3 regions of the Mesorhizobium sp. WSM4983 genome follow, and region 1 is predicted to be linked to each of the others. Evidence: predicted binding sites of a transcription regulator. Region 1 holds the regulator's gene; each other region holds the start of a gene.
The links. The regulator PhoB, encoded in region 1, activates phosphate uptake and scavenging genes when phosphate is short. The targets are predictions, from matches to a motif close to TGTCATNNANCTGTCAT.
Positions count from the first base shown of each region.

Region 2: the regulator PhoB is predicted to act here: its motif matches at 4,162-4,178, upstream of P9254_RS21420 (alkaline phosphatase D family protein).
Region 3: the regulator PhoB is predicted to act here: its motif matches at 2,966-2,982, upstream of ppk2 (polyphosphate kinase 2).

Region 1 covers NZ_JARTVM010000002.1:528,401-535,577, reverse strand. The annotation lists gene pstS (phosphate ABC transporter substrate-binding protein PstS) at 285-1,343, shown strand; gene pstC (phosphate ABC transporter permease subunit PstC) at 1,407-2,393, shown strand; gene pstA (phosphate ABC transporter permease PstA) at 2,397-3,248, shown strand; gene pstB (phosphate ABC transporter ATP-binding protein PstB) at 3,245-4,048, shown strand; gene phoU (phosphate signaling complex protein PhoU) at 4,069-4,773, shown strand; gene phoB (phosphate regulon transcriptional regulator PhoB) at 4,793-5,482, shown strand; gene P9254_RS09815 (ROK family transcriptional regulator) at 5,798-7,033, opposite strand.
Region 2 covers NZ_JARTVM010000008.1:189,156-196,332, reverse strand. The annotation lists gene P9254_RS21435 (DUF1062 domain-containing protein) at 1-52, shown strand, start outside; gene typA (translational GTPase TypA) at 109-1,938, opposite strand; gene P9254_RS21425 (hypothetical protein) at 2,133-2,417, shown strand; gene P9254_RS21420 (alkaline phosphatase D family protein) at 2,516-4,090, opposite strand; gene P9254_RS21415 (MFS transporter) at 4,227-5,510, opposite strand; gene P9254_RS21410 (TetR/AcrR family transcriptional regulator) at 5,589-6,206, shown strand; gene P9254_RS21405 (hypothetical protein) at 6,420-7,010, shown strand.
Region 3 covers NZ_JARTVM010000006.1:188,362-195,538, reverse strand. The annotation lists gene hemB (porphobilinogen synthase) at 81-1,112, shown strand; gene P9254_RS18620 (dihydrofolate reductase family protein) at 1,259-1,906, shown strand; gene ppk2 (polyphosphate kinase 2) at 1,949-2,869, opposite strand; gene P9254_RS18610 (aldo/keto reductase) at 3,135-4,178, shown strand; gene P9254_RS18605 (glycosyl transferase family 90) at 4,218-5,189, opposite strand; gene P9254_RS18600 (GntR family transcriptional regulator) at 5,304-5,969, opposite strand; gene P9254_RS18595 (multidrug efflux MFS transporter) at 6,088-7,177, shown strand, end outside.

The DNA of each region.
Region 1 (7,177 bases):
GCGCACAGGCAACGCGCTCTCGTCCGGATTTTATTTCCCGGCGGCCGGAGATCCGGCCGCCGGGATAATTTTTGATTCAAAAGTCGGACAAGCTACTGATTCCCGCGGCAAACTTCGGCTGGGTCCGCAAATGGCAGCCGCAGGCCCCCCAAGGCATCCCCGTTCAGGCGTTACCGGGCTGACACGAAACTGTCATGCGACTGTAATAATCGAAGTCTATTGCGCTCGTCAGGCGCCGATAGGAAGGGTGCCGAAAGACCACATTCCGAACAGGAGCAGGCCACATGAGATATTTCATCCGCTCGGCGGCCGTTGCGATTGCAATGGCTGCGGCATCCACGCTTTCCCTCTCCGCCGCTATGGCGGCCGACATCTCCGGTGCCGGCGCTACCTTCCCCTATCCGATCTATGCCAAGTGGGCCGACGCGTACAAAAAGGAGACCGGCATCGGTCTCAACTATCAGTCGATCGGCTCCGGCGGCGGCATCAAGCAGATCAAGGCCAAGACCGTGACCTTCGGCGCCTCGGACGCGCCGCTCAAGGGCGAGGATCTCAAGTCGACCGGGCTCGCGCAGTTCCCGATGGTGATGGGCGGCATCGTTCCGGTTGTCAACCTCGAAGGTGTCAAGCCGGGCGAACTGGTGCTCGACGGCCCGACGCTGGCCGACATCTTCGTCGGCAAGATCACCAACTGGAACGACGAGGCGATCAAGAAGCTCAACCCCGACGTCAAGCTGCCCGACCAGGCGATCGCGGTCGTCCACCGTTCGGACGGCTCGGGCACCACGTTCAACTTCAGCTACTATCTGGCCGAAGTCAGCGCCGACTGGAAGTCGAAGGTCGGCGTCAATACCGCGCTCGAGTGGCCGGTGGGCATCGGCGCCAAGGGCAACGAAGGCGTCGCCAACAACGTAGCGCAGACCGGTGGCGCGATCGGCTATGTCGAGTATGCCTATGCCAAGCAGAACAAGCTCACCTATACCGACCTAATCAATAAGGACGGCAAGAAGGTAGAGCCGACCGCTGCCGCGTTCTCGGCCGCTGCGGCCAATGCCGACTGGAGCTCCAAGCCTGGCTACGGCGTCATCCTGGCCAACCAGGCTGGTGCTGAAAGCTGGCCGATGACCTCCGCGACCTGGATCCTCGTCTACCAGAAGCCCGACGATGCTGCGGCCACCACCGAAGCGCTCAAGTTCTTCGCCTGGTCCTACGCCAAGGGTGACGACATGGCCGCCGAGCTGGACTATGTTCCGATGCCCGACGCGGTCGTGAAGAGCGTCGAGGAAATGTGGAGCAAGGACATCGTCGACAGCAACGGCAAGCCGCTCTACTCCGGCATGTAATTCCTCCGGAATAAGGAGGGCGCCTCGGGCGCCCTCCTGTCTCTTTCGAAATGCGAGGGGCAAATGACAGCCGTTTCCGAAGCCGTGACATCGTCCGCCATACGGACCAGGGAAGCGACGGTGCGCCGCTTCGCCCTGACCGACACGATCTTCCGAACGGTCACGCGCCTCTCCGCTATACTCGTGCTGCTTCTTCTCGGCGGCGTCGCGGTCTCGCTGATCGCCGGCTCGTGGGAGGCGCTGTCGAAGTTCGGCTTCTCCTTCCTCACCACTGAATCCTGGAATCCGGTCACCGAGAATTTCGGCGCGCTCGCGCCCATCTACGGCACCGTCGTCACCTCGGCCATCGCCATCCTCATTGCCGTGCCGATCGGCATCGGCATCGCCGTCTTCCTGACCGAGCTCTGCCCGCGCCCGCTCAGGCGCCCGATCGGCATCGCGGTCGAGCTGCTCGCCGGCATTCCCTCGATCATTTACGGCATCTGGGGCCTGTTCGTCTTCGCGCCATTCCTGCAGACGACGGTACAGCCATTCATCATCAATCTTTTCCACGGCATACCGGGTCTCGCCAGCCTGTTTGCCGGTCCGCCCTACGGCATCGGCCTGCTGACGTCGTCGCTGATCCTCGCCATCATGGTGCTGCCCTTCATCACCTCGATCACCAAGGACGTGTTCGCCACGGTGCCAGCGGTGCTGAAGGAATCGGCCTACGGCATCGGCTGCACGACCTGGGAAGTGACCCGGCGTGTGGTCATTCCCTATACGCGGGTCGGCATCATGGGCGGCGTCATGCTCGGTCTTGGCCGCGCGCTCGGCGAGACGATGGCCGTCACCTTCGTCATCGGCAATGCGCACCGCATCAGCGCCTCGCTTTTTGCGCCCGGCACGACGATCTCGGCGACCATCGCCAACGAATTCACCGAAGCCGACGGCGAGCTTTACACGTCCTCACTGGTGGCGCTCGGACTGATCCTGTTCATCATCACCTTCATCATCCTCGCGCTCGCACGCTACATGCTGTTGCGCATCGATAGCCGCACGGGAGCCTGACCGATGTCGACAGCCGCATCGCTCCACCGAAGCCGGAAGCGCAAGAACGCCGTGATGATGGCGCTCTGCACCATAGCGGCGGGCATCGGCCTCGTCTGGCTGGCGCTGATCCTCGGCGCCCTTCTCTATAAGGGGCTCTCGGGTGTCTCGCTTTCGGTGTTCACGGAAATGACGCCGCCGCCCGGCGACGCCGGCGGCCTGCTCAACGCCATTTACGGCAGCATCGTGATGACCGTGATCGGCATCGTCGTCGGCACGCCGATCGGCGTGCTCGCCGGAACCTATATGGCCGAGTACGGGCGCTTCTCGCGCCTCACGACGGTGGTGCGCTTCATCAACGACATCCTGTTGTCGGCGCCATCGATCATTGTCGGCCTGTTCGTCTACGAGCTGATAGTGCGGCCGATGGGTCATTTCTCGGCGATCGCCGGCGCGGTGGCGCTGTCGATCCTGGTGATCCCCGTCGTCGTGCGCACCACCGAGGACATGCTGAACCTTGTGCCCAACGCGCTGCGCGAGGCCGGCACCGCCATCGGCGCGCCGCGCTGGGTGGTGATCCGCTCGGTCGCCTATCGCGCCGCACTGTCCGGCATCGTCACCGGTATATTGCTGGCGATCGCCCGGATTTCGGGCGAGACGGCGCCGCTGCTCTTCACCGCGCTCAACAACCAGTTCTGGTCGAGCAATCTCAACGCGCCGATGGCCAGCCTGCCGGTGACCATCTTCCAGTTTGCGCTGAGCCCTTATGAGGAATGGCAGCAACTGGCCTGGACGGGCGCACTGATAATCACCCTGACGGTTCTCGGGCTGAGCATCTTCGCCCGCAGCCTTACCGGACGCAGAGAGGACAGATGAAACCGATGTTGTCCACCGACCTGAACGTAGCCGAGACGACCGCCGAGAAGGCCAAGATCGAAGTCAAGAACCTCAACTTCTACTATGGCCAGTCGAAGGCGTTGAAGGACATCAACCTGTCGCTGCCCGAGCGCAGCGTCACCGCCTTCATCGGACCTTCGGGCTGCGGAAAGTCGACGCTGCTGCGCGTGCTCAACCGCATCTACGAGCTCTACCCGAAGCAGAGCGCCGAAGGCCAGGTGCTGCTCGACGGCAAGAACATCCTCGACCGTTCGCAGGACCTCAACCTGCTCAGGACCAAGATCGGCATGGTGTTCCAGAAGCCGACGCCGTTCCCGATGTCGATCTACGAGAACATCGCCTTCGGCGTCAGGCTGTATGAGAAGATAAGCAAGGCCGAGATGGACAATCGCGTCGAACAGGCGCTGAAGCGCGCCGCGCTGTGGAACGAGGTCAAGGACAAGCTCAACGCCAGTGGCCAGAGCCTTTCGGGCGGCCAGCAGCAGCGGCTCTGCATCGCCCGCACCGTGGCGGTGAAGCCGGAGGTCATCCTGCTCGACGAGCCGGCATCGGCACTCGATCCGCTCTCGACCGCCAAGATCGAGGAGCTGATCGACGAGCTGCAGGCCGACTACACGATCGTGATCGTCACCCACAACATGCAGCAGGCGGCGCGCGTGTCGCGGCAGACGGCGTTCATGTATCTCGGCGAGCTGATCGAATTCGACCGGACCGAGAAGATCTTCACCTCGCCCCGCGAGAAGCGCACGCAGGACTACATCACCGGCCGCTTCGGCTGAGTTCATACGAGGACATAACCATGGCCCATACGGTCGCTTCCTTCGACGAGGATCTGAGGCAGATCAGCCAGCTTATCCGCGACATGGGCGATCTTGCCGGCTCGATGGTCGGCGCGTCGACCAAGGCTCTGCTGAATTCCGACAACGCGCTGGCGCAGCGCGTGGTCTCCGACGATGCCATCATGGACGCGCGCCAACGCGAGCTCGACGATCGCGCCATCACGCTGATTGCCAAACGCCAGCCGATGGCCGACGACCTGCGCAGCGTCGTTGGCGCCATCCGCATGGCCGGCGATCTCGAGCGCATTGGCGACCTTGCCAAGAACATCGCTAAGCGCGTCGGCTCGGTCGGCGTCAGCGCCGCGCCGCGCGACCTTTCGCACTCCATCGATTCGATGGCGCAGCTGGTGCTGATCCAGGTGCAGGGCGTGATCGAGGAATACGCGGCCGGCGACGCCACGGCGCTCGCCAAGCTCCGCAACGACGACGAGCGCATCGACGTCAAATACACCGCCGTCTTCCGCGAGCTCCTGACCTACATGATGGAGGATCCGCGCAACATCACGGCTTGCACGCATCTGTTGTTCTGCGCCAAGAATCTGGAGCGCATCGGCGACCACGTCACCAACATCGCCGAGAACGCCTACTATGTGCTGACCGGCACGCAATTGCCCGCGAATCGTCCTAAGCAGGACGAGACGACGATGTCGGCGCCGGCGGCCTGACAGCGAAGGTGCCTGCTATATGATCGCGCCACGCATCATGGTGGTGGAGGACGAGGAACCGCTGGGGGTGCTGCTCCGCTACAACCTCGAATCCGAGGGCTATCAGGTCGAGGTGGTGACCCGCGGCGACGAGGCCGAGATCCGCCTGCAGGAGAATGTACCCGACCTTCTGGTGCTCGACTGGATGGTGCCGGCGGTGTCCGGCATCGAGCTTTGCCGGCGCCTCAGGATGCGGCCCGAGACCGAACGCCTGCCGATCATCATGCTGACCGCGCGCGGCGAGGAAAGCGACAGGGTGCGCGGCCTCTCGACCGGCGCCGACGACTATCTGGTCAAGCCGTTCTCGACGCCGGAATTCATGGCCAGGGTCAAGGCGCTGCTGCGCCGCGCCAAGCCGGAGGTGCTGTCCAGCGTGCTCAAGGTCGGCGACATCGTGCTCGATCGCGAATCGCATCGCGTCTACCGCAAGAAGAGCGAGATCCGGCTCGGCCCGACCGAGTTCAGGCTGCTGGAATTCATGATGCGGCATCCCGGCCGGGTGTTCTCGCGCAGCCAGCTGCTCGACAATGTATGGGGCGAGACGATCTATATCGACGAGCGCACCGTGGACGTGCATGTCGGACGCCTGCGCAAGGCGGTCAACAACGGCCGGATGCCGGACGTCATACGTACCATCCGTGGGGCGGGCTACGCGATCAGGGAAGATTAGATCCAGGGCACCGAAGGTCTGACGGGTTCTATCTGCGCTGGCGGGTTATCGAGACGCTGGTGCTTCGCCGTCCACGGGCGGAGCACGAAGCGTCGCGACGCGCGCAGACCCGACGATCCACGCGACTTCCACGCGCCGCGGCGGTGCAGAAATTCTGCTCCGCTCATCCGACGATTGAGGTAATGGCATGGATTCCAGGGTCTCCGCGACGGAGCTTCGCTCCTGCTCCGCCCTGGAATGACGAAGCTGCGGGGCCTTCGCTAATCTCCGGCGTCTGCAGGACGCACAGAAGACAACGATCGCTATCGAAGCTGCTCAGGCCACGTTCTTGCCCGCTCTTGCCTGCACGCCCGGGGCGAAAATCTCCTGGTCGACGAAGGTCAGCGCGCGCACGGCGCAGCCTTCGCGGATCAGCGGCAATTCGTTCGGCTCGGTATCGAAGGAGATCGAATTTGAATGCTGGCCGCCGGCGGTCTGGGCGATCGCCTCGCGCAGCGCCGGCTCGATCAGGTCGAAGGCGGCGGCGCTGACGCCGACCATGGCGACCGGCGCCGGGTCGATCAGCGCGAACAGGCTGCCGAGGCCGAAGCCCAGCGCCTCCCCGGCCCGGCGATAGGCCTCGCGCTCCGGGCCATCTGTCTCGCGCGCCTTGGCGGCGAGCGCCCGCATGTCGGCGTCGCCGACATCGATCGGCTCGGCGTCCTCGCTCATCTTCATGGCGCTGCGCCAGATGGCGTAGTTGCCGGCATAGGCCTCGACGCAGCCGCGGCGTCCGCAACGGCAAAGCGCGCCGCTCGGACGATGGATCATGTGGCCGAACTCGCCGCCGGACGAATGTGTGCCGGTGAACAGCTCGCCCTTCAGCACCAGGCCCATGCCGATGCCGTGCGAGAGCAGAATGGCGATGAAATTGTCGCGATAGCGGTGGGGATCGCGCCACTGCAGCGCCACAGCCATCATGTTGCAGTCGTTTTCCATGGTGGCCGGAATGCCGAATTCCTTTTCCAGGATGTCGGCGAAGGGAATGTCGGTCAGCGGCGTGATCGGCGACCATAGCATGGCGCGGGCATGGGAATCGGTGATGCCCTGGATGCCCATGGCGATGCGGGCGACGCTGCCGACGTCGAGGTCCGGATCGTCCAGCCGGCGCCGCACGATCGCCAAGCATTCGCCGATCAGCTCGTTGCGCGGTATGGTGAGCGTATCGAGGCGGCGCTGCTCCTCGGCGATGACCTGACCCGCATAATCAATAACGGCGACCGAGAGGAAATTGAGCGACAGCACCACCGTTACCACCGCCGCCGCCTCCGGCTTGAGCGCGAGGCCCACCTGTGGCCGGCCGCGCTTCAGAGACGCGGTCTCGCTCGGCTTGCTCTCGGCCAAGACGCCTTCCTGGATCAGGTCGGAAGAGATCGCCGAAATGGTCGAATGGCTGAGCCCGGTGGTCGCGGCGATTTCCGTGCGCGACGGCTGGCCGGCCCGGCGCACGGCCGAGAGCACCATGGCGCGGTTGCGCCGGCGCAGATCGTCGTGGCGGATTCCGACCGACATTTTTGTCTCCTCCCAGTCAGCGCGGCCTCTCGATCATGCACAGGACTCGGCGACGCGCCAGATCGGTTCAGTCCCGCACGCCGGCACCCGAACCGTCCTGGTCTTACAAGTTTCGGTGGACCGGGCTGCGCCTCCTCCCGAACT
Region 2 (7,177 bases), on a different contig from region 1:
CCTCTCCGGCGAGACCGGCCGTGACGCTGTCGTTTCGGCCGCATGTGCATGAAGTGAAAAGAGAGGGAGCGATGCCCCCTCCCTTGTGTAACTGCCTGGGCTAAAACCCTACGCCGCGCCCATCACCTTGGCCGACTTCTCGAAGCGCTTGCGCTCGTTCGGGTCGAGATAGAGCTTCCTGAGCCGAATGGTCTTCGGCGTCACCTCGACCAGCTCGTCGTCCTGGATCCAGGCCAGCGCGCGTTCCAGCGTCATGCGGACCGGCGGCGTCAGCTTCACCGCCTCGTCCTTGCCGGCGGCGCGGATGTTGGTGAGCTTCTTGCCCTTCAGCACGTTCACTTCCAGGTCGTTGTCGCGGGAATGGATGCCGATGATCATGCCCTGGTAAACCTTGACGCCCGGATCGATGATCATCGGGCCGCGATCCTCCAGGTTCCACATCGCATAGGCGACCGACTCACCCTGTTCGTTGGAGATCAGCACGCCATTGGTGCGGCCGGGCAGCTCGCCCTTGTAGGGCTCGTAGGCATGAAACAGCCGGTTCATCACGGCGGTGCCGCGCGTGTCGGTCAACAGTTCCGACTGATAGCCGATCAGGCCGCGGGTCGGCGCATGGAAGACAAGGCGCTGGCGGTTGCCGCCGGAGGGGCGCAGCTCGACCATCTCGGCCTTGCGTTCCGACATCTTCTGCACGACCACGCCGGCGTGCTCCTCGTCGACGTCGATGACGACTTCCTCGACCGGCTCCAGCAACTGGCCGTCATCGCCCTTCTGCATGACGACCCGCGGGCGCGACACGGCGATCTCGAAGCCTTCGCGGCGCATCGTCTCGATCAGCACGGCAAGCTGCAACTCGCCGCGACCGGAGACGAAGAAGGAATCCTTCTCCGGCGATTCCTCGATCTTGAGCGCCACATTGCCTTCGGCCTCGCGCAGCAGCCGGTCGCGAATGACGCGGCTGGTCACCTTGTCGCCCTCGGTGCCGGCAAGCGGACTGTCGTTGACCAGGAAGGACATGGTCACCGTCGGCGGGTCGATCGGCTGCGCATGCAGCGGCTCGCTCACGCTCGGATCGCAGAAGGTGTCGGCGACGGTGCCCTTCGACAGGCCGGCGATGGCGACGATGTCGCCCGCCTGGGCTTCCTCGATCGGCTGGCGCTCGAGCCCGCGGAAGGCGAGGATTTTCGAGATTCGTCCGGTCTCGATCTGCGTGCCGTCATGGTGCAGCACCTTGACCGCCTGGTTGGGCTTCAGCGAACCGGACTCGATGCGGCCGGTGATGATGCGGCCGAGGAACGGATTGGCTTCGAGGATCGTACCGATCATGCGGAACGGACCGGGATGCACCGTCGGCGCCGGCACATGCTTGACGACGAGATCGAACAGCGGCGCAAGGCCCTGGTCTTTCGGGCCTTCAGGATTTTCCGACACCCAGCCGTCGCGGCCCGAGCCGTAGAGGATCGGGAAGTCGAGCTGTTCGTCGGTCGCATCGAGCGCCGCGAACAGGTCGAACACCTCGTTGACCACCTCGATGTGACGGGCGTCCGGGCGGTCGATCTTGTTGATGACGACGATCGGCCGCAGACCTACCTTCAGCGCCTTGCCGACGACGAATTTGGTCTGCGGCATCGGCCCTTCGGCGGCGTCGACGAGCACGATCGCCGAATCCACCATCGACAGGATGCGCTCGACCTCGCCGCCGAAGTCGGCGTGTCCGGGCGTGTCGACGATGTTGATGCGGGTGCCCTTCCAATCGACCGAGGTCGCCTTGGCCAGGATGGTGATGCCGCGTTCTTTTTCGAGGTCGTTGGAGTCCATGGCGCGCTCGGCGACGCGCTGGTTTTCGCGGAAGGCGCCGGACTGTTTCAGGAGTTGGTCGACGAGCGTGGTTTTCCCATGGTCGACATGCGCGATGATCGCGATATTGCGGAGGTTCATTGTCTGGTCTCGGGAGCGTTGCAGGCAGCAGGCCCGAAAGCGCCGCCTTTTTCGGTTGGGCGGCTCATACAAGGTTTTTCGCAATTGCGAAAGGGGAGGCCCCGCCCCAAATAAATGGTCACTGATTCTTAAACGTCTTGGTGTGAAATGATTCTGTTAACCAAGGCGGAACCTTTGAGGGGCCGGGCAATTTCATGTTCATGACCGATCAGATGTCCAGATTGCGTCCGGTTTTCGCGTGGGCAGCGCTTGGCGTGCTTGTTGCGGCTGGCGCCGCACAGTCGGCGGCCGCCCTGAGAGAAGCTGACCCCTCGCCCCGTGATGCCAAAACCGCGCAGCAGATGTTTGCCGACGCCCCGGACGGGGTCGACCCGATCGTCACCGGCCCGGTCAGCGCCGCCTTCAAGCAGCGCCAGAAGGCAGCCAACTGCGACACCGCCGTCTGGCCGAACATTCCCGCGACCTGCTATCCGGATTAATATTGCGACGGCTACCTGACAAAGGTGGCACTCCGGGACACCCCCCTGTGCCCTGCCGGACTGTCCGGCAGGGCACAGGGGGGTGCCTGGCGCCGACCCTAAGCCGACCGCACCGGATCGAGCGTGACGTTGTAGAGCTCGTTGTCGTCGCGATCCATCAGCCGCACCGTTAGCTGCTCGGTGGCGCCGGAAATGTCGACCAGGCCGAAGAACTGCAGGCCCGCTGATGGCGGCAGGTTCTGGCCCTGCTCGGCGCTCGGCGCCTTGATGAACTTCAGCTCGGGCCCGAAGGTCATGTCGAGATCGTTGGGACCGAAGGTTCCGGCGTGGATCGGGCCGGAGACGAATTCCCAGAACGGGTTGAAATCCTGGAACTGCGCCTTGTCCGGATTGTAGTAATGCGCCGCCGTATAGTGGACGTCGGCGGTCAGCCACACCGTGTTGGTGATGCCGGCGTTCTTAATGTAGCGCAGCAGGTCGGCGAACTCGAGCTCGCGGCCTTTTGGCGTGCCATTGTCGCCGTTGCTGACCGCCTCGGCTCCGGCCTTTTTGGCCGCGTCGTTCCAGACGACGAGGCCGAGCGGCATGTCGGCGGCGATGATCTTCCAGGTCGCCTTGGAATTCGCCAGCTCGCGCTTCAGCCACTGCGTCTGCTGCTCGCCGAGCATGCGCGACTTCGGCGTCAGCGTGTCCTCCATGTCGGGGCCGTTCGGGCCGCGATAGGAGCGCATGTCGAGGAAGAACACGTCGAGCAGCGGCCCGTGGGCGATCTTGCGATAGACGCGTCCCGGTTCCGAAGGTTCGTAGCGGATGGTCGTCATCTCATGGAAGGCGCGCGCCGCGCGGGCCGCCAGCACAGGGATGGATTTTTCCGTGTAGCGGTTGTCGGTCGTCAGGTCCTTCGAATCCGACCAGTTGTTCACCACCTCGTGGTCGTCCCACTGGTAGAAGGTCGGGCAGATGGCGCTAAGCGCGAGCACGTGCTTGTCCATCATGTTGTACTTCCACTGGTCGCGATACTCGTCCAGCGTTTCGGCAACCTTGCGCTTGCCGTCGATCATGACGACGTTCTTCCACTTGCCGCCGCCGGGCAGGTCGACCTCGTCCTTCATGGCGCCGTCGGCATAGATCGTGTCGCCGGAATGGAGGAAGAAGTCAGGCGTGTGCTTGGCGATGGTGGAGTAGGTCTTCATGCCGGTCTCGTCGATGCCCCAGCCCTGGCCGGCGGTGTCGCCCGACCACGCGAAGCGCACGTCGCGCTTCGACGCCGGCGCGGTGCGGAAACGGCCGACGATCGGCTCGGAGACGGCGTTGATGTCGGAAAGATCGGCGGCCGTCATCCGGTAGAAAATGTCCTGGTCGGCGGCGAGGTCGGTGAGCAGCCGCTTCACCGTATAGTCGCTGGCGGGCGAGGTATCGAGCGGCGCCAGCCTGACGGCGTCGGCGAAGCTTTCGGTGGTCGACACTTCGTACATCACGCGCGCCGGCCGGTCGGTGCGGGTCCAGACCATGCCGGAGGTGGCGTCGACATCGCCGGACTGGACGCCGTGGGTGAAGGCCGGGCGCTGATTGGCGCGCGAATAGTAAGGCAACGCGAGTCCGGAGGCGCCGACTAGGCCAAAGGCGCTGGCCGAGGTGACGAAAGCGCGGCGGGTTAACGAGAGCTTGTTCATGGCTGTCTCCGGATGGCGTTGAACGGGACCGCCAACCTCCGGCCTCAATGTTTCAGGCGCATATCGGAACCATGAAATTTTGATAACAGGTCACAGCTCTCCCCTTCTCCCCTTGCGGGAGAAGGGGAAGTCGCGCTTACGCCGCCTGCGGTTCCGGCTCAAAAGCCGGCTTGCTCGTGTTGATCAAGAGCGAAATACAGGCCGCGGCTATGCCGGTCATGCCGGCGATCAGGAAGGCAAGCTCGTAATTGCCCTGCAATTCGCGCATCGTGCCGCCGAAGGCCGCCGCCGCCGCGGCGCCCACTTGGTGGCCGGCGACGATCCAGCCGAACACGATCGGGCCGCTGCGGTCGCCGAAAGCTTCGTTGGCGAGCCTGAGCGTCGGCGGCACGGTGGCGATCCAGTCGAGCCCATAGAGCACGGCGAAGATGATCAGGCTGACGGCCGAGAAGCCGGAATAGGGCAGATAGATCAGCGACAGGCCGCGCACGGCATAATAGACGCCAAGCAGCTTGCGCGGATCGAAACGGTCGGTGAGCCAGCCGGACAGCGTCGTGCCGATCAGGTCGAAGATGCCCATCATCGACAACAGCCCGGCTGCCTGCACCTCGCCGATGCCCATGTCGCCGCAAAAGGCGATGAGGTGCGTGCCGACGAGGCCGTTTGTGGTGAAACCGCAGACGAAGAATGTGGCGAACAGGTACCAGAACACCCTGGTTCCCGCGGCACGGCGCAACGTGTTCAGCGTATGCGCCAGGAAATTGCCTTGCGCGGCCGGCGACACCGGCGGCACGTCGTCGGCATCGGCGCCATAACGCACCTGGCCGATGGAAGCCGGGCGCTCCGGCACCAGCAGAAAGACCAGCGGCACGAGAGCCGCCGTGGCAATGGCGATGGCAACGGCGACCGGCTTCCAACCTCCCGACTGAGCCAACGAGGCGAGCAGCGGCAGGAACACCAGCAGGCCGGTCGCGCTCGAGGCGGACATCAGCCCCATCACCAGGCCGCGATTGGTCTTGAACCAGCGATTGACGATGGTGGCGCCGAGCACGGTGGCGACCGCGCCCGAGCCGATGCCCGAAAATACCCCCCATGTGAGCAGCAGATGCCACGGCTTGGTCATCAGCAGGCTGAGCGCTGTGGAACCCGACATGATCAGCAGCGCGGCAAGCAGCGTGCGGCGTAGCCCGATCCGCTCCATCAACGCCGCGGCAAACGGCCCGGTGAGGCCATAGAGGAAGATGCCGACAGCGGCGGCAAGCGAGACGACATCGCGCCGCCAGCCGAAGCTCTCTTCCAGCGGCAGCATCATGACCGCCGGCGCGGAACGAAGCCCGGCGGCGATCAGCAGGCAGAAGAAGATGACTGCGACGACGACGAAGGCGTAGCGCTGGCCAAAGGGACGGGAATGAGCTATCATGTTACTGACCGGTACGTTGCAATGGAGCGGCGCCATTCATACGTACCGGTCAGTAACATTGTCAAGCGAGTTTGTTGAATGCCATCGGACAATAAAATTGAAGCGTCGATCAGCGGAGCCGGCACGGCACCGGCGCCGAAGGCTGCCGACAAGATCCTCGACGTGGCGCGCGATCTGTTCTATCGCGAAGGCATCCGGGCGATCGGCGTCGACGAGATCGTCAGGCGCGCCGGCGTCACCAAGCCCAGCCTGTACCGGACCTTCCCGTCCAAGGACGAACTCGCCGCTTCCTATCTGCGCAAGTACGACCTCGAATTCTGGCAGCGGTTCGACGACGCCGTGGACGCGCATCCTGGCAACCCGCGCGCGCAGATCATCGCTTTCCTCACCCGCGTGGGCAAACGCACGCAGAGGCCGGACTATCGCGGCTGCGGCATGACCAATGCGGCGGTCGAATATCCCGAGCACGGCCATCCCGCGCGGGTGGTGAGCGAGAACAACAAGCAGGAATTGCGCCGGCGCCTGCGCGCCATGGCGGCAGCGATGGGTGCGAGTGATTCCGACACGCTGGGCGATGGGCTGCTGCTGCTGATCGAGGGCGCCTATATCAGCGGCCAATTGTTCGGCCTCGGCGGACCGGCGGCATCAGTCCCCCGTAACGCCGATCTGCTGATTGAAGCCAGCTTGAAGAACTAGTGGTCCGCTGCTTCGGCGCTTTTCCTGCAACGTCGGCTGTTGGCGAAACCATCGAGGAGAGCGCCCCTCTCCCCGTCGCTATACAGGGAGAGGATGCCGGCAGGCAGGTGAGGAGCAGCACCGGCCTAGACAATTGACCCTTCGCGCCAACCCGGCTTCCTAGGCTCACGCGGGTTTTAACGCTACGCTGCTGCACCAAACGGAGGTCTTCGGATGCGCGCCTGGCTTGCTCTTACTGCCTTTGTCATCCTTGGTGGCTCGGCCCATGCCGGCGACATTTCCAGCGACTATACCGACCTCGACTGGAAGAAGGACTGCGTGACCTACGCGCAATCGGAAGAAGGCGACGGCGACTGGGCGAACCTCGCCTGCGCGGGCTATCGCGGCTATCCGGTGCTGATCGGCTATGACGACGCGCGCGAGTCCGTCTACTACGGTTTTCCCTCCGACGACATGACCGCCATCTGGGAGAGTTTCTCCGGGTTCAACACCGCTGGGGCGAAGGTCGAGTGGCGCATCGAAACCAATGGCGACAAGGCGGTGCCCTTCGCCGTCATTCATCGTCGCGAGATCAGCAATCCCGAAAACGAAAACAAGCCGACCGAGGTGCTGGTCGTCGCCAAGGTCGCGCAGCCGGAGGAGCATGAGGGCTGCACAATCGGCCTCGTGCTCGCTACCGGCAACCCTCAGGCCAACGATCAGGCCCGCAAGCTCGCCGACCAAAAGGCGAAGGGTTTTGCTTGCGGCAAGGACAAGCGCGAGGTGATCGGCAACGTGCCGGACTTCGGGCGAGTAGATAACTAGAAATCAGAGGGTGTTCGACGAATGCGAGACGGCGAAGGTTGCGCATTCGTCATCCTTGGGCGGAGCAAGGAGCGAAGCGACGCGGCGCAGACCCAAGAATCCATGCCGTTACATCAAGGCGTTGCCACGGTGCAGTAATTCTGTTCCGTAACGATCTTCGCGCGACC
Region 3 (7,177 bases), on a different contig from region 1:
AAGCAACTGGCACAATCGTGTCGCATTGGTCAGCGGCAGGGGCGCATGGTAAAAGCCGGGACGACAACAGAGTTCTGGCGATGAACAAGTTTACCCCCGCAAAGCCTGCCGGCGCCCGCAGCGTCGACGAGATCACAGGCAGCCGCAGGCTGCGGCGCATGCGCAAGGCCGACTGGTCGCGCCGGCTGGTGCAGGAAAACCAGCTCTCGGTGAACGATCTGATCTGGCCGATCTTCGTCGTCGACGGCAAAAATGTGCGCGAGCCGATCGCCGCCATGCCGGACGTCTACCGCCTGTCGGTCGACCTCGCGGTGAAGGAAGCGGAGCGCGCCGCCAAGCTCGGCATCCCGGCGATCGCGACTTTCCCCAACATCGAGCTTTCGCTGCGCGACCAGATGGGCTCGCATATCCTCGATCCCGACAATGTCATCAACCGGGCCACCCGCGCCATCAAGGACGCGGTGCCGGAGATCGGCATCATTACCGACGCGGCGCTCGATCCATTCACCAGCCATGGCCATGACGGCATCCTGCGCGACGGCATCATCGTCAATGACGAAACCGTCGAGCAGGTCACGGCCGCGGCCGTCATCCAGGCAGCCGCCGGCGCGGACATCATCGCGCCGTCCGACATGATGGACGGCCGCATCGGCGCGATCCGCGACGCGCTGGACGCCAACGGCTTCCAGGACGTGGCGATCATGTCCTATGCGACGAAATTCGCCTCGGCCTTCTACGGCCCCTATCGCGAGGCAGTCGGCACCGCCGGCCTGCTCAAGGGCGACAAGAAGACCTATTATATCGACCACGCGAATTCCGATGAAGCCGTGCGCGAGGCCGAGCAGGATCTGGCCGAAGGCGCCGACATGCTGATGGTGAAGCCTGGGCTGCCCTATCTCGACATCATCCGCCGGCTGAAGGACGAGTTTCAGATGCCGACCTTCGCCTACCAGGTGTCGGGCGAATATTCGATGATCAAGGCGGCCAGCGCCAATGGCTGGATCGACGGCGAAAAGGCGATGCTGGAATCGCTTCTCGCGCTCAAGCGAGCCGGCTGCGACGGTGTCCTCACCTATTTCGCGCCGACCGTTGCGGAGATGCTGAGGGGCTAGGCCCAGGCGCAATTTTAAATTCTCGCCGCGTCACCTGGGCGCCGCCCGACGAGTTGATCGCTCGCCGGAAAATTCCGCTTGCATAATGCAATCAGTTAAGCTACTCCATGACTGCTTGCAAAATGCAACTAGTTCACGAGGCGATCATGTCAAAGCTGCGCGTCAACGCTTTCACCCTGTCGCTGGACGGTTACGGCGCCGGCCCCGATCAGACTCTCGAAAGCCCGCTCGGCGTCGGCGGCGAAGGACTGCATAAATGGATGATCGGCACGCGCACCTTTCGTGAGATGGTGATCGGCAAAGACGGCGGCACCACCGGCAGCGACGACAGCTTCGCCGCGCGCAGTTTTGAGAATGTCGGCGCCTGGATCCTTGGCCGCAACATGTTCGGGCCGGTCCGCGGCGAATGGCCGGACGAGAGCTGGAAAGGCTGGTGGGGCGACAACCCGCCCTATCACGTGCCGGTCTTCGTGCTCACCCATCACAAGCGGGCGCCGATCTTAATGGAAGGCGGCACGACGTTTTACTTCGTCACCGACGGCATCCATTCGGCGCTCGAACAGGCGAAGACGGCCGCCAAGGACAAGGATGTGCGGGTCGGCGGCGGCGTCGCCACGATCCGGCAATATCTGAAGGAAAGCCTGATCGACGAGATGCATCTCGCGATCTCGCCGATCCTGCTCGGCTCCGGCGAGCATCTTTTCGCCGGGCTGGACATGCCGAAGCTCGGCTACCGCTGCACCAGCCAGGTCGCGACCGCCGACGCGACGCATGTGATGATCGGGCGCGCGTAAGCTAGGCTCCCCCTTCTCCCTCTGTGGGAGATGGGGAAGTGCTCAATACTTCGACGGCACATAAAGCTCGCGCGGCAGCACCTGGCGCTCGTAGGCCGGGTTGAAGACGCGCTCCGGCAGCGTGATCTCCTCATGCGGCACGTCTTCGTAAGGCATTTGCTGCAGCAGGTGATCGATGCAGTTCAGTCGGGCCCGCTTCTTGTCGTTGCCTTCGACAATGAACCACGGCGCTTCCTTGATGTTGGTACGGGCGAAGGTCTCTTCCTTGGCTTTGGTGTATTGTTCCCAGCGCACGCGCGACTGCAGGTCCATCGGCGACAGCTTCCACTGCTTCATCGGATCGTGGATGCGCATCAAAAAGCGCATCTGCTGCTCCTCGTCGGTAATCGAGAACCAGTATTTCACCAGCGTGATGCCGGAGCGCACCAGCATGCGTTCGAATTCCGGCACGTCGCGGAAAAACTCTTCGACCTGATCCGCATTGGCAAAGCCCATCACCTGCTCGACGCCCGATCGGTTGTACCAGGAGCGGTCGAACAGCACGATCTCGCCGCCCGCCGGCAGATGCGGCACGTAGCGCTGGAAATACCATTGCGATCTTTCACGCTCGGTCGGCGCCGGCAGCGCGACGACGCGGCAGATGCGCGGATTGAGGCGCTGGGTGATGCGCTTGATGACGCCGCCCTTGCCGGCCGAGTCGCGTCCCTCGAAGATCACCACCAGCTTCTTCTTGTGGTAGGCAACCCAGGACTGCAGCTTGATGAGCTCCGACTGCAGACGCAGCAGCTCGCGGAAATAGGTCGTCCGCTCGATGGAGGGCGGATGCGACTTCTTGTAGATCCTGGCGATCTCGAGCGAGAGCGCGGGCTCGGAAATCTCCAGCTCATAGTCCTCGTCGAGCGTGTCCTCGAGTTCGGCTTCCAGCCAGTCCTTGGCTCCGGAATTCGTCTTGACCTCGTTCATTGCGCAGCTCCTGCCTGTCAGCCACTTTCGCCTCGGATGCGCTCCGGCCGCGGCCGGAAACACAACTCCGTAAGCCGACTGAGATACAGACGCGCAATGACGGTTTTATTGCGAGCAGGAGCCGGCAACGCTGGACCAGCCGATATGTGATCGGCCCGTATCGATGGCGGGGCGACAAGCCGCCCGAATTGTCCTACAAATACTTTCGCCTCTTCCCGGCGCCCGCGACGGCGCGCCTCTTCAAAACAAATCGCAAGGACCTGACATGGAATACCGCACGCTTGGCCGTTCCGGCCTGAAGGTTTCGACATTGACCCTTGGCACGATGACCTTCGGCGGGACGGGCCCGTTCGCCGCCGTCGGCAAATCCGATCTCTCGGAGGCGAGCCGCATCATCGATACCTGCATCGATGCCGGCATCAATCTCATCGACACCGCCAACGTGTATTCGAACGGCCTGTCGGAGGAGATCGTCGGCGAGGCGCTCGGCGGCAAGCGCAAGAACGATGTGCTCATCGCCTCCAAGGCGCGCATGCGGATCGGAAACGGCCCCAACGACGAAGGCCTGTCGCGCCATCACCTGATCCGGGAATGCGAGCGGAGCCTGAAGCGGCTCAAGACCGACGTCATCGACATCTATTTCCTGCATGAGTGGGATGGGGTCACGCCGCTGGAGGAAACGATCGCTGCGCTCGACACTTTGGTCAGCCAGGGCAAGATCCGTTATGTCGGCTGTTCCAATTATTCGGGCTGGCAGGTGATGAAGGCGCTCTCGATCAGCGACAGCCATCATCAGCCGCGCTTCGTCACGCAGCAGATCCACTACACGCTGGAAGCGCGCGAGGCGGAGTACGAGTTGCTGCCGATCTCGGTCGACCAGGGTCTTGGCGTGCTGGTGTGGAGCCCGCTGGCCGGCGGCCTGCTGTCGGGCAAATACCGTCGCGACAGCCCGACGGCCCGCCAGCTTGGCGGCTGGTCCGAACCGCCGATCCGGGACGAGGGAAGGTTGTGGCGGATCGTCGACGTTCTGGTCGAAATCGGCAAGGCGCGCGGCGTTTCGGCGGCACAGGTGGCGCTTGCCTGGCTGCTCGGCCGCCCGGCCGTTTCTTCGCTGGTGATCGGCGCCCGCAACGAAGCCCAACTCAAGGACAACCTCGCCGCGGCCAGCCTGACGCTGTCCCTGGACGAGCGCCTGCGCCTCGACGACGTCAGCCGCCCGCCGGTGCTTTATCCCTACTGGCACCAGCAGCTCACCGCCAAGAACCGGTTCGGCCCCGCCGACCTGGTGCTCGACCGCAGCGATATCTAAGAATCCGCGCCGTGCTCCGCGCCCGAAAACGCGCGGAGGTCAGCCGGCGATAAAACGCCAGACCTCCGGGTCGGGTTCGATCTGGCCGCTGAGCACGAAATATTTGTAGAGGACGAGCAGCGATACCGCCCGCTCGTCCTTTTCGTTGCTGAACCGGCGGCAATAGGCGTTGGCCGCCGTTATGATGCGTTGGGCTTCCGCCGGGTGTTTTTCGAAATAGGCGATCTTGTCGGCGACGTCCGAAAAATCCGACGCCAGAGGCACGTAGTGAACATCGGCCTCGAGCTCAGCCTCGGCGAACCAGGTTTCGTAGGTCGGCGGCGGCATCAGGCAGAGCGAATTCGAGCTCATGATCCACTTGAGGTTCGTCGCCACGTCATTGCCTTCGAGCGAGACGATGTAGCGGAACTGCCGCTGCTGCGCGATCGTGAGATACGGCTTGCGATAGTTCTCCGGGGCGCTTGGCTTGGGCGAGCCGGCATCGCAAGACGGCAGGTCGCGCACGGCATCGACGAACCGTTTGCGGATCGGATTGTTGAAATGACCGCGCCAGACCGCCATCGGGCGCTTGTCGGCGAAGGACAGATTGTCCTTTGGCATGTTGAAATGGCGGAACTTGTCGAGCTTCATGATCACGGCGTTGCCGTTGTCGTTACGGATCGGCCGGTCCTTGACGATTGACGGCACCGCCGGAACGTCGACGACGTCGCCAAACTCGAGATCGATGAGCAGGTGGCGATCGAAGTAGCGGGCGAACTCCTTCAGGTCGTAATAGTACATGCTCCCGAACTTGGGTATTTGACTGGCCGGCACGGCCGCCGCGCTCGGCACGAAGCTATGGTCGAGCCGGTTGTAGTAGTTGACCCGATCACGGACCGTTTTGCTGGAGAGCCGTGCCTGCTCCAGCCGGCGCGCAAGCCGCTGGCGAAAGAGAGCCTGCGGCGCCACATCGCGGGTGATGTTGCGTATGAAATAAAATACCCGCGCTGCGGTGCGTAAGGGCGAGGCCATGCGTCCGTCGTTTAAAGATGTCCGTCGCCTCCTACAGCATTGTGCCGAACATCTTGCAAGCCCGCCCAAGCTGACGAACTTGTTGAAGTTCTAATATTCGACGATGGCCGAGGATCAGGCAGCGACGACGGCAAAGCCCCTGGCGCGCAGGCCGCGCCGCTCGTCATGCAGCGAAGTCACCAGGCGGTCGCGGCTGCCGGCGATGTGGGCCGAGAGCAGCCGTGCCGCCTTTTCGGCGTCACCCTTTCGCACGGCAGCCAGGATGGCGTGGTGCTCGGCCCAGGCGCGGCCAAGCGCCGCCTCGTCGCGCACTTCCAGCCAACGCGCGCGGGAGAGCCTGGTCATTGCATCGCGGACTCCCCTAAGCAGGAATTCATTGCCGGAAAGCCTGGCCAGCTCGATGTGAAAATCCAGACCAACGCGGTGCCATTCCTCGCGCGGCGTACCGGCGTCGCAGGAATCGAGCATCGCCGCGATCACCTCGATCCCGCTGCGATCTTCCAGCGACGCCGTCAACCGCACCGCCGCCACCTCGACCGCCTCGCGGTAGACGGCGATCTGGCCGAGCTCGGCGAGATTGATCGGCGCCACCGTCCAGCCGCGGCCGTCACGAGCGATCAGCCCTTCGGTCTCGAGGCGCAGCAGCGCCGCCCTGACCGGGGTGCGGGAGGCGCCGAAGCGGCTTTCGATCCAACGCTCGGTCAGCCGCTCGCCCGGGCCGATCTCGAGCCCGAGGATCATTTCGCGAAGCTGCCTTTCGACATTCTGCATTTGCGACATTGTCGTTCCGCTCTTCGGCACCGCATTGACAGCGGCGGGGTTGAGGTTCATGACGGATACCGATTTGGTATCCCAAAATGGTATCCGGAACAATCCCGGATAACCAAGCAGGCATGACATGGCAGAAAATAGCACCCAGAGCGGCTACAATATCCATTGGCGAGGCAATCTCGCCGTCTGCTTCGCCGGCTCGTTCAGCACGCTGATTGCCATGACGCTGCTGTTGCCGTTCCTGCCGCTTTATGTCGAACAGCTGGGTGCCGACGGGCACGCGGCAATCGTGCAATGGTCAGGAGTTGCTTACGGTGCCACCTTCTTTGCCGCGGCGCTGGTCGCCCCTCTGTGGGGGCGGCTCGGCGACCGTTACGGCCGCAAGCTGATGCTGGTGCGCGCCTCGTTCGGCATGGCGATCTGCATGTCGCTGACCGGTATGGTCGAAAGCATCTGGCAATTGGTGTTGCTGAGGCTCCTGATCGGCTTTGCCGGCGGCTACTCCTCGGGCTCGACGATATTGGTGGCGATGCAGACGCCAAAGGAGCGCTCCGGCTGGGCGCTCGGCGTGCTGTCGGCCGGCATCACGGCCGGCTCGCTGGTCGGACCGCTGCTCGGTGGCATGCTGCCGCCGCTGATCGGCATCCGCGCCACCTTCCTGTTGTCGGGCGCTGTCATTTTTCTCGCTTTTCTGGCCACGACTTTCCTGATCAAGGAAAACCCGCCGGCTCCCAAACCTGTCTCGTCGGCAAAGCCGAAGAGCGGCTGGGCACAGATCCCCGACAAGCGTCCGGTCGTCGCGATGCTGACGACCGGCTTGCTGCTCGCCTTTGCAACCATGTCGATCGAGCCGATCATCACGGTCTATGTGCAGCAGCTCGTCGTGGACCAGAGCAAGGTGACGATGGTCGCGGGCGTGGTGATGTCGGCGGCCGCGCTTGGAACCATCATGTCCTCGTCGTGGCTGGGCAAGCTTGCCGATCGGGTCGGCCACTGGAACGTGGTCGTCGGCGCGCTCGCGATTTCTGCGCTGCTGCTTGTCCCGCAAGCTTTCGTCACCGACGGCTGGCAGCTGATCGGGTTGCGCTTCCTGATGGGGCTGGCGCTGGGCGGCCTCCTGCCCTGCATCACCAGCGTCATCCGTCACAACATCCCCGACGGCGTCGGCGGCAATGTGCTCGGACTATCGATCTCGGCGCAGTATGTCGGCCAGGTCG